One region of the Cellulosimicrobium sp. NPDC055967 genome, then DNA from elsewhere that is predicted to be linked to it. Evidence: riboswitches for the same ligand, from Rfam matches in the RefSeq annotation. Region 1 holds a riboswitch; the other holds the start of a gene.
What was found. A riboswitch is a leader RNA that binds a small molecule or an ion and turns the genes downstream of it on or off. The one in region 1 is predicted to bind thiamine pyrophosphate.

Region 2: it holds a riboswitch for thiamine pyrophosphate, as region 1 does, so the genes downstream of both, ACFC2L_RS19780 (TenA family protein) here and ACFC2L_RS18250 (FAD-dependent oxidoreductase) in region 1, are expected to answer to the same signal.

What each region holds. Positions count from the first base shown of each region.
Region 1 covers NZ_JBHJYJ010000019.1:33,838-38,220, forward strand. Annotated here, with positions in the region: gene ACFC2L_RS18235 (alpha/beta hydrolase family protein) at 1-186, shown strand, start outside; gene ACFC2L_RS18240 (thiazole synthase) at 210-1,055, opposite strand; gene thiS (sulfur carrier protein ThiS) at 1,065-1,298, opposite strand; gene ACFC2L_RS18250 (FAD-dependent oxidoreductase) at 1,304-2,689, opposite strand; TPP riboswitch at 2,694-2,773, opposite strand; gene thiE (thiamine phosphate synthase) at 2,825-3,550, shown strand; gene guaA (glutamine-hydrolyzing GMP synthase) at 3,594-4,383, shown strand, end outside.
Region 2 covers NZ_JBHJYJ010000026.1:3,842-8,224, reverse strand. Annotated here, with positions in the region: gene ACFC2L_RS19790 (DUF6882 domain-containing protein) at 1-499, opposite strand, end outside; gene ACFC2L_RS19785 (helix-turn-helix domain-containing protein) at 624-1,187, opposite strand; gene ACFC2L_RS19780 (TenA family protein) at 1,292-2,044, opposite strand; TPP riboswitch at 2,035-2,159, opposite strand; gene ACFC2L_RS19775 (VOC family protein) at 2,248-3,174, shown strand; gene ACFC2L_RS19770 (alpha/beta hydrolase) at 3,171-3,815, shown strand; gene ACFC2L_RS19765 (VOC family protein) at 3,931-4,332, shown strand; tRNA gene ACFC2L_RS19760 (tRNA-Leu) at 4,339-4,383, opposite strand, start outside.

The sequences.
Region 1 (4,383 bases):
GGCGGCATCCCGGGCTGGGAGGCGGCCGAGACCACCGACGAGAACCCCGAGCGGGTCGCGGTGCTGCAGCGGCTGACCACCGCCTATCTGCGCAGCGCGCTCGACCCGGCTGATGTCGGATGGGCGCGGGCTGCCGCGGCGCTGGCCGAGAGCGGTACGGCGCTCGGCCGGATCGACAGCAGGTAGCCCCCCGCCGCCCGGCTTCGCTGTCACAGGGCGAGGTCGAGGCGGCCCTGGGGGGACGAGCTCGCGAGGGCGCCCTCGCGGCGGGGGATGCGGCCGGCGCCGGCGGCGAGGCGGCCGGACTCGACGGCGAGGCGCATGGCGTGCGCCATGCGGACCGGGTCGGCGGCGCGCGTGACGGCGGTCGCGAGCAGGACGCCGTCGCACCCGAGCTCCATCGCCTGCGCGGCGTCCGACGCCGTCCCGATCCCCGCGTCAAGGATCACGGGTACGCGGGCCGCGGTGGCGATCGCCTCGATGTTGCGGGGGTTGAGGATGCCGAGGCCGGTGCCGATCGGCGCGCCGAGAGGCATGACGGCGGCGCACCCGACGTCCTCGAGCCGGCGCGCGAGGATCGGGTCGTCGTTCGTGTAGGGAAGCACGACGAACCCGTCGCGCACGAGCTGCTCGGCCGCCTCGACGAGACCGACGGGGTCGGGCAGGAGCGTGACGTCGTCCGCGATCACCTCGAGCTTGACCCACTCGGTGCCGCACGCCTCGCGCGCGAGGTGCGCGGTGAGCACGGCCTCGCGCACCGAGAAGCACCCGGCGGTGTTGGGCAGCGCGCGGATGCCGAGGCGCGCGAGCAGCGCCCAGATCCCGGCGTCGGGGCTGGCATCGCCGCCCGCGCGCACCGCGACGCGGCGCATCGCGACGGTCGTCAGCGCGGTGCCCGACGCGACGAGCGCGTCCTCGAGCGTGAGCAGGTTCGCCGCCCCGCCCGTCCCCATGACGAGGCGGGAGCCGATCGTCGTGCCGGCGACGACGAGCGGGTCGTCGGCGAGGCCGTCGCCTTCCGCGGCGCGGCGCGGGGTGGTGTCGGTCGTGGTCACGGGTCCTCCTCAGCCGCCCTGGACGGCGGTCACGATCTCGATGCGGTCGCCGGGCGCGACGACGGTCGTCGCCCAGGAGCCGCGCGGCACGACGGCGTCGTCCACGGCGACGGCGACGCCTTGCGGCGTCCCGTCGGCGACGTATGCGGGCACGAGCGCCGCGACGAGCTGCTCGAGGTGCACGGGCGCGTCGAGCGGGTACGGCTCGCCGTTGACGAGCGCGGTCGGAACGGGTGGGGTCACGGGAATCACCTCGGTGTCGTCGTGGAGAAGGCGCCCGCCCGGCCGGTGCCGAACCCGGGATCGTTCCCCAGGTCGGGCGCGCCGTGGGGAGAGAGCCCGGGTTCGGCGAAGCGGTCGGTGCGGGTCGGGGCGAGGGCGACCGCGACGGTGGGCTGGAGTGCGGTGCCGGTGAGGCCGGCGACGACCGCGTCGGCGGTGAGCGGCGCGAGGAGGATGCCGTTGCGCCCGTGTCCGGTCGCGAGGTGCAGGCCGGGGACGGCGGTCGGGCCGACGAGCGGCAGGTTGTCCGGGGTCGCGGGCCGCGCACGCGGGGTCACGTCGACGAGCGCGGCCTCGTCGATCCCGGGCAGGAGGGCGCGCGCGTCGCGCAGCAGGGCGAAGACGCCGCCGGCGGTCGCGCGGCGGTCGTCCGGGTTCTCCTCGGTCGTCGCGCCGACGACGACCTCCCGGTGCCCCGCGCAGCCGTGACCCTGCCCGTCGGGTACGGGGTCGCGCGGCACGACGTACACGGGCCGCCCCTGCACGACCCCGCGCACCACGTGCTCCAGCGCGAGGTCCGGCCCGGCGTCGAGGCGCAGCGTCTGCCCCTTGACCGGTCGCGTCGGTACGACGACGCCTGGCACGTCCGCGAGCAGCGCGCCGGACTCCCAGCCCGCCGCGACGACGACGGCACCGGCCGCGTGGAGCCGGCCCCCGTCGTCGTGCACGCCCACGACGCGCCCGGCCGGGTCGACCGCGAGCCGCGTCGCCGACGCCCGCACGACGACGGCGCGCACCCCGGCACGGCCGTCCCCGCCCGCGGGCGCACCCGCCCCGGAGCCCGCGCCGGGGGCGACGTCGAGCGCGCCGAGCAGCGCCGCGTGCGTCGCGCGGGGGTCGACCGCGTGGTCGGCGGGCGCCCACGCCGCGCCCGCGACCCGGGGGCCGAGGTACGGCTCGCGCCGGCGCGCGTCGGCGACGGTGAGCTCGCGCGAGGCCAGGCCGTGCGCCGCGTGGAGGGCGAGGACGCGGCGGAGCAGCGCGAGGTCGTCGGCGTCGTACGCGAGGGTGAGGGTACCTGCGGTGCGCAGCCCGACGTCGGCCCCCGTCGCGGCGCGCAGGTCGGCGGCGAAGCCGGGCCAGGCTCCGGCGGCCGCGAGGTGCAGGCGCAGCGCGTCGTCCTCGCCGAAGTCGGCCTCCGTGACCGGGGCGAGCATGCCGGCGGCGGCGCGCGTCGCGCCGTCGCCCGGCGACGGGTCCAGCACCGTGACCGTCAGACCGGCGCGCGCGGCGCGCCACGCCACGGCGAGCCCCACGATCCCACCGCCCACGACGACGACGTCGCGCGCGCCGTCGGGCACGGCAGGACCGGCTCCCGGCGGGCGGGGCTCGGGACGGACAGGGGTGTGCATGCGCGCTCCCTTCGCTGGCATGACCCAGATCAGGTTCGACGGTCGGCTCCGACGCCCTCTCAGCCCCGTGCGGGGCTCCCGTGCTGTCGGCCACAGTACCCGCGCGGGGGAGCGGGCGCGGCTAGGCTCCGGCGGGTGAGCACCGAGACCTTCGCCACGCCCGCGCACCCCGTCGTGCCGGCACCGGACGACGCGCGCGCCCGCCTCGCCGACGCGCGCCTCTACCTGTGCACCGACGCGCGCGAGGAGCGCGGCGACCTCGAGGACTTCCTGCGGGCGGCGCTCGCGGGCGGGGTCGACGTGGTCCAGCTGCGCGACAAGACGCTCGACGTGGCGCGCGAGCTCGAGCTCCAGGAGCTCGTCGCGCGGGTCGCGGCGGAGCACGGCGCCCTGTGGGCGGTGAACGACCGGGCCGACGTCGCACGGCTCGCGGGCGCGCCCGTCGTCCACATGGGCCAGGGGGACCTGCCGGTGCCTGCGGTGCGCGCCCTGCTGGGCCCGGACCCCGTGCTCGGCCGGTCCACGCACTCGGCCGAGCAGGCGGCCGCGGCCGAGGCCGACCCGGGCGTCGACTACTTCTGCGTGGGCCCGCTGTGGGCGACGCCCACCAAGCCGGGGCGTGCCGCCGTCGGGCTCGACCTGCTGCGCGCGGTCGCCGCGACGCGGCCGGGCACGCCGTGGTTCGCGATCGGCGGGGTGGACCCGGACCGGCTCGACGCGGTGCTCGACGCCGGGGCGGACCGCGTCGTCGTGGTGCGGGCGATCACGCAGGCGCCGGACCCGGAGCGTGCCGCGCGCGCCCTGCGCGAGCGCGTGGCAGGACGAGCCGCCGCGCGAGCGGGCGAGCGCGCCGGCGCCTGAGACGCGTGACGGTCGCCCGCCGCGCGGCGACTATCCTGGAGCGGTGACGTCACCCGCCACCGCTCCCGACACCCCCACCACCGCCGAGGTCGCCGCGACCCCGCGCCCCGTGCTCGTCGTCGACTTCGGCGCCCAGTACGCGCAGCTCATCGCGCGCCGCGTGCGCGAGGCCAAGGTCTACTCCGAGATCGTGCCGCACACGTTCACGGTCGAGCAGATGCTCGCGAAGGACCCGGTCGCGATCATCCTCTCGGGTGGTCCGTCGTCCGTGTACGCGACCGGCGCCCCGTTCGTCGACCCGGCGCTGTTCGAGGCCGGCGTGCCCGTCATGGGCATCTGCTACGGTTTCCAGGCCATGGCGAAGGCGCTCGGCGGCGAGGTGGCCCAGACGGGCCTGCGCGAGTACGGCGGGACCGAGGTCGAGGTGTGCGCCGCGGGCGTGCTGCTCGACGGCACGCCGGAGAACCAGACCACGTGGATGAGCCACGGCGACGCGGTGCACCGCGCGCCCGAGGGGTTCGAGGTCCTCGCGACGTCGGCCGGCTCGCCCGTCGCGGCGTTCGAGAACACCACGCGCCGCCTCTACGGCGTGCAGTGGCACCCCGAGGTCAAGCACTCCGCGCACGGCCAGACCGTGCTGGAGCACTTCCTGTACGACGGCGCCGGGCTGGCCCCGGACTGGACGCCCGGCAACGTCATCGCGGACCAGGTCGCGGCGATCCGCGCCCAGGTCGGCGACGCGCGCGTCATCTGCGCGCTCTCCGGCGGCGTCGACTCCGCGGTCGCGGCCGCGCTCGTGCAGCGCGCCGTGGGCGACCAGCTCACGTGCGTGC
Region 2 (4,383 bases), on a different contig from region 1:
GCGGCACGCTCGGAGCGGGCAGCGCGAGGTCGTCGGCGTCGAGGAGGAACCACGCGCGCGTCCCGCCACCGACGGGACCGCTGTAGTGGGTCCAGGAACCGGTGACGGCCTTCGCCGCGAGCGCGAGCCGGTACGGGAGGTCGTCGGCGAGCGGCAGCTCCGCGTCGGTCGCCTCGCGCAGACCGGTCTCGCGGGTCTTCTCGGCCGCGCGCAGCACGTCCTCGGGGAAGTCGTTGACGTTGTTCCACGCCCACATCCAGCTCCCGGGGCCGGGCGCGGCCGTGCCGAGGAACTGGAGCCGGCACGTCGTCGTCCCGCCGTCCGGCGCGGTGAAGGTGAACGTCCCCGTGGCCATCTCGGCGCCCCACGCGTCGTCGCCGTGGCGGTCCACGAGGTGGAGCTGGTGCTCGTGCGAGAGGAACGCGGCGTCGTCGACGAGCTCCTGGAGGGCCGGGGCGGTCTGCTCTGCCGTGCCGTGCGCGGTCTGCGGCTCCGTCATCCCTCGACGGTAGCGGCGCCCGCCTCGCCGCGCCGGGGCGCGACACGCGGTGCCGCCCAGGAGCCGGCCAGGTGCCGGCCCGGCGCCGGCCGCGCGTCAGCCGGTGCGGCGGGCCCCGCGGGGCTCAGGCCGCGAGGAGCAGGACGTCGGCGGCGCGCGGGGTCGGCCGCGCCGCGAGCGCCGGGCTCGCGAGCGTGGTGCGCGCGACCGGGAGGTCGCGCACGGGCTCGCCGGCGGGTGCGGGGTGCCGGGGCGCGGAGGGCGCACCGCGCTCCCGGACGGAGGAGAGCACGCGCACCGGGGCGACGGGGCGCAGCTCTTCGCCCGTGCGGGCCACGAGGTCCACGAGGCGCAGGCCGAGGGCGCCGCAGACGGCGGCCAGGACCTCGGACGACGCCTCCTTGCGGCCGCGCTCCACCTCGGACAGGTAGGCGGTCGAGACCCGTGCGGCAGCCGCGACGTCCACGAGCGTCCGCCCCTGCCCGAGCCGGGCCCGCCGGAGGATCCCGCCGATGACGTGCCGCAGGAGCGGCTCCGGCCGCCCGCCCTTCCGGGACCGGGGGCTCGCCGGGACCGCGTCCGGCACCGCGTCCGGCACTGCGTCCGGCACCGCTCTCGGCACCGGGTCCGGCGCCGGTCTCGGCACTGCGATCGGCACCGGGCCCGGCACCGCGCTCGTCGTGTCCATGCGGTCACGCTACCCGCGCCCTCGCCCGGGTGCCGAGGCACCCGGGCGAGGATCTGCTGCTGGCGTAAGGCCCGACGTCGGGCCTCACCGGTCCGGGAGGGACGTCACCAGCGCTCGAGCGACCACGCCATCTGCCAGAACCGGATCTCGTGCCGGCAGCTCAGCTCGAACGCGCGCTCCATGCGGGCGCGCTCCGCCTCGCCCGCGTCGGCGGCGAGCGCGTCGAGACGCTCGCGCAGGTCGGCCAGGACCCCCTCGGTGCGCTCGGCGGCGTAGAACTCCCACCAGCCCGCGAGCGGGTGGTCGTCCGCGATCGCGCCGGGCGTCGTCTCGCGCTCGGCGAGCCAGAACCGCCGCGCCGACCAGATGTAGGTCCACGGGCACGGCAGGAGCGCGGCGAGCAGCACGCCGAGGGAGTCGCGGCCCGCGGCGAGCATGTGGTCGACGTACGCCTGCGCGCTCGGGGCGAGGCGGTTCGTCTGCGCCTCCTCGTACGTCACGCCGAGGAAGTCGCACATCGCGTGGTGCGCGTGCGACTCGTCGTCGAGCAGGAACCCGGCCTTCTCGTGGAAGTACGCGGCCCAGTCACGGTCCGGCGCGAGCGCCATGCCGAGCCCGTAGCAGCGCAGGTACGCCGTGAGGTACTGGTGGTCCTGGCCGACGTAGTGCCGCACCGCGGCCGGCTCGACCGACCCGTCGCGCAGCCCGGCGAGGAACGGGTGGTCGTAGAACTCGTCGAAGAGGTGCGCGTACCGGCGCGCGAGGTCGACCGTGAAGCCGGTCTCCCCCGGCCGGACGAGTGCGGTCGGGTCGTCCGCGAGGACAGGGTTCAGGGTGATGGCAGCAGGCGTCGTCATGCCCACGTTCCTCCGCTCGTGCTAGCGAGATCAGGTTCGACGGGTCCGGGCGGCCGTACCGCTCGTCTCAGTCCCTCGGCCCGGCTGCCCGGGCGGGACGCCCCGCGTGGTTCGCCGCGACCCTAGCAAGGAAGCGCGGCCCGCGCCGGGAGCGTCCGGCGACGTGTGGAATATAGTTGTAGCAACAACAAGTTGGAGCAGACATGACCACGAGCACCCCGGGCGCGGCGACCGACCGCCTCCTGTCCCCGTCCACGAGCATGGACGCCGTCACGCTGCGCGTCGGCGACCTCGAGCAGATGACGTCCTACTACACGGGCGCGTTCGCGCTGGCCCCGCTCGAGGAGCGCTCGCGCGGCACCGAGGTGCACCGCGTCCTCGGCCGCGGCACGACGCCCATGCTGCGGCTCGTGCACACGCCCGGCCTGCCCGCCGTCGACCGGCGTCAGGCCGGCCTGTTCCACACCGCGTTCCTGTTCGACGACGCGGCGAGCCTCGCCGCGACCGTCTACCGGGCCGCGCAGGACCGTCGCGGGGCGTTCGTCGGGTCGAGCGACCACCTCGTCAGCGAGGCGTTCTACTTCACCGACCCCGAGGGGAACGGGGTCGAGCTGTACACCGACCGCCCCCGCGAGACGTGGGTCCGCGAGCGCGGCCAGATCGTCATGGCGACCGAGTACCTGGACCCGAACGCGTACCTGCGCACGCACCTCGACCAGGAGACGTTCGACGCCGGGCCCGCGCTCGCCGGTCGCGTGGGGCACGTCCACCTCCAGGTCGGCGACATCGCGACCGCCCACGACTTCTACGTCGACGCCGTCGGGTTCGAGGCCACGGTCACCGAGTACAGCGGCGCCCTGTTCGCGTCCGCCGGCGGGTACCACCACCACGTCGCGATGAACGTCTGGAACAGCGCCGGCGCCGGCCCGCGCGCCGCGAGCCTCGGGCTCGGCGACGTCGCGGTCACCGTCCCCGGCCGCGACGACCTCGACGCGCTCGTCGCCCGCCTGCGGGCCCGCGGCCTGCAGCACGCCGACGACGGCCGCTCCGTCGTCGTGCACGACCCGTGGGGCACGCGCGTCACGCTGGCCGTGCCCGGCACGACGACCGACGAGCTGCTCGCGCGATGAGCGCCCCGTCCACCCTCGTCGCGGTCCGGTCCGACGCGGACCCGGCGGACCCGACCACCGCGGGGCCCGTCGTCGTGCTGCTGCACGGGTTCGGCTCGCACGAGCACGACCTCGCGGGCCTGGGCCCGCACCTGGGCGCGCCCTGGGTCTCGCTGCGCGCCCCGCTCCCCCTCCCCCACGGCGGCTTCGCCTGGTTCCCGATCGTCACGCCGGGCGACCCCGACCCGGAGCCCGTGGCGCGCGCGACCGAGGCCGCCTGGGCCTGGGTCGACGCCGAGCTCGGGCCCGAGCGGCAGGTCGTCCCCGTCGGGTTCTCCCAGGGCGGGCTCATGGCGACGCAGCTCCTGCGCACGCGCCCCGAGCGTGTGGCGGCGACCGTCGTCCTCGGCGGGTTCGTCCAAGGCGCGGAGCAGCCCGCCGACGCCGCGCTCGCCGCGTCCCGGCCGCCCGTGTTCTGGGGCCGCGGTGCCGAGGACCGCGTCATCGCGCCGCACGCGATCGAGCGGACGGCCGCGTGGCTGCCCGGCCGCTCGACGCTCGTCGAGCGCGTCTACCCCGGCCTCGCGCACGGCATCGACGCGCGCGAGCTCGCCGAGGTCCGGGCGTTCCTCGACGACGCCCTGGGGCGGACCGCCGCCTGACCGCAGGCGCGGGCGGCCGACCCCGACGGCGGGGCGGAACAGGTCCGGGGCGGGGGCCCGGCGCCGGGCGCGCACGATGGGAGCACCCAGCCGTGCGCACCGAGGAGCCAGGCCGATGTTCCGCAGCCTCTTCCCGATCCTCTCCGTGGCCGACGTGGAGCGGTCGCTCGTCTTCTACCGCGACCTGCTGCGCGGGACCGTCGAGTACGCGTTCCCCGACGAGGGCCCGCCCGTGTACGTGAGCGTGCACGTCGGCGGCTCGCCGCTCGGGATCGGGCTCGACGACGGCACGATGCCCGCCGGCGTCGCGCGCACCGCGCTGTGGGTGTACGTCGACGACTGCGACCGGGCCGTCGAGCACCTCGCCGCGGCCGGAGTGCCGGTGCTCCAGCCGCCTACCGACCAGCCGTGGGGCGAGCGCGTCGCGCGCGTCCAGGACCCGGACGGCACCGTCGTGGTCCTCGGCCAGGAGGCCGCGCCGCCGCCCGAGCCCGAGGGCCCGACCGGGCTCTCGTGACGTCGGTGCCCCCACCGGGACTCGAACCCGGAACACGCCGGGTTTAAGCCG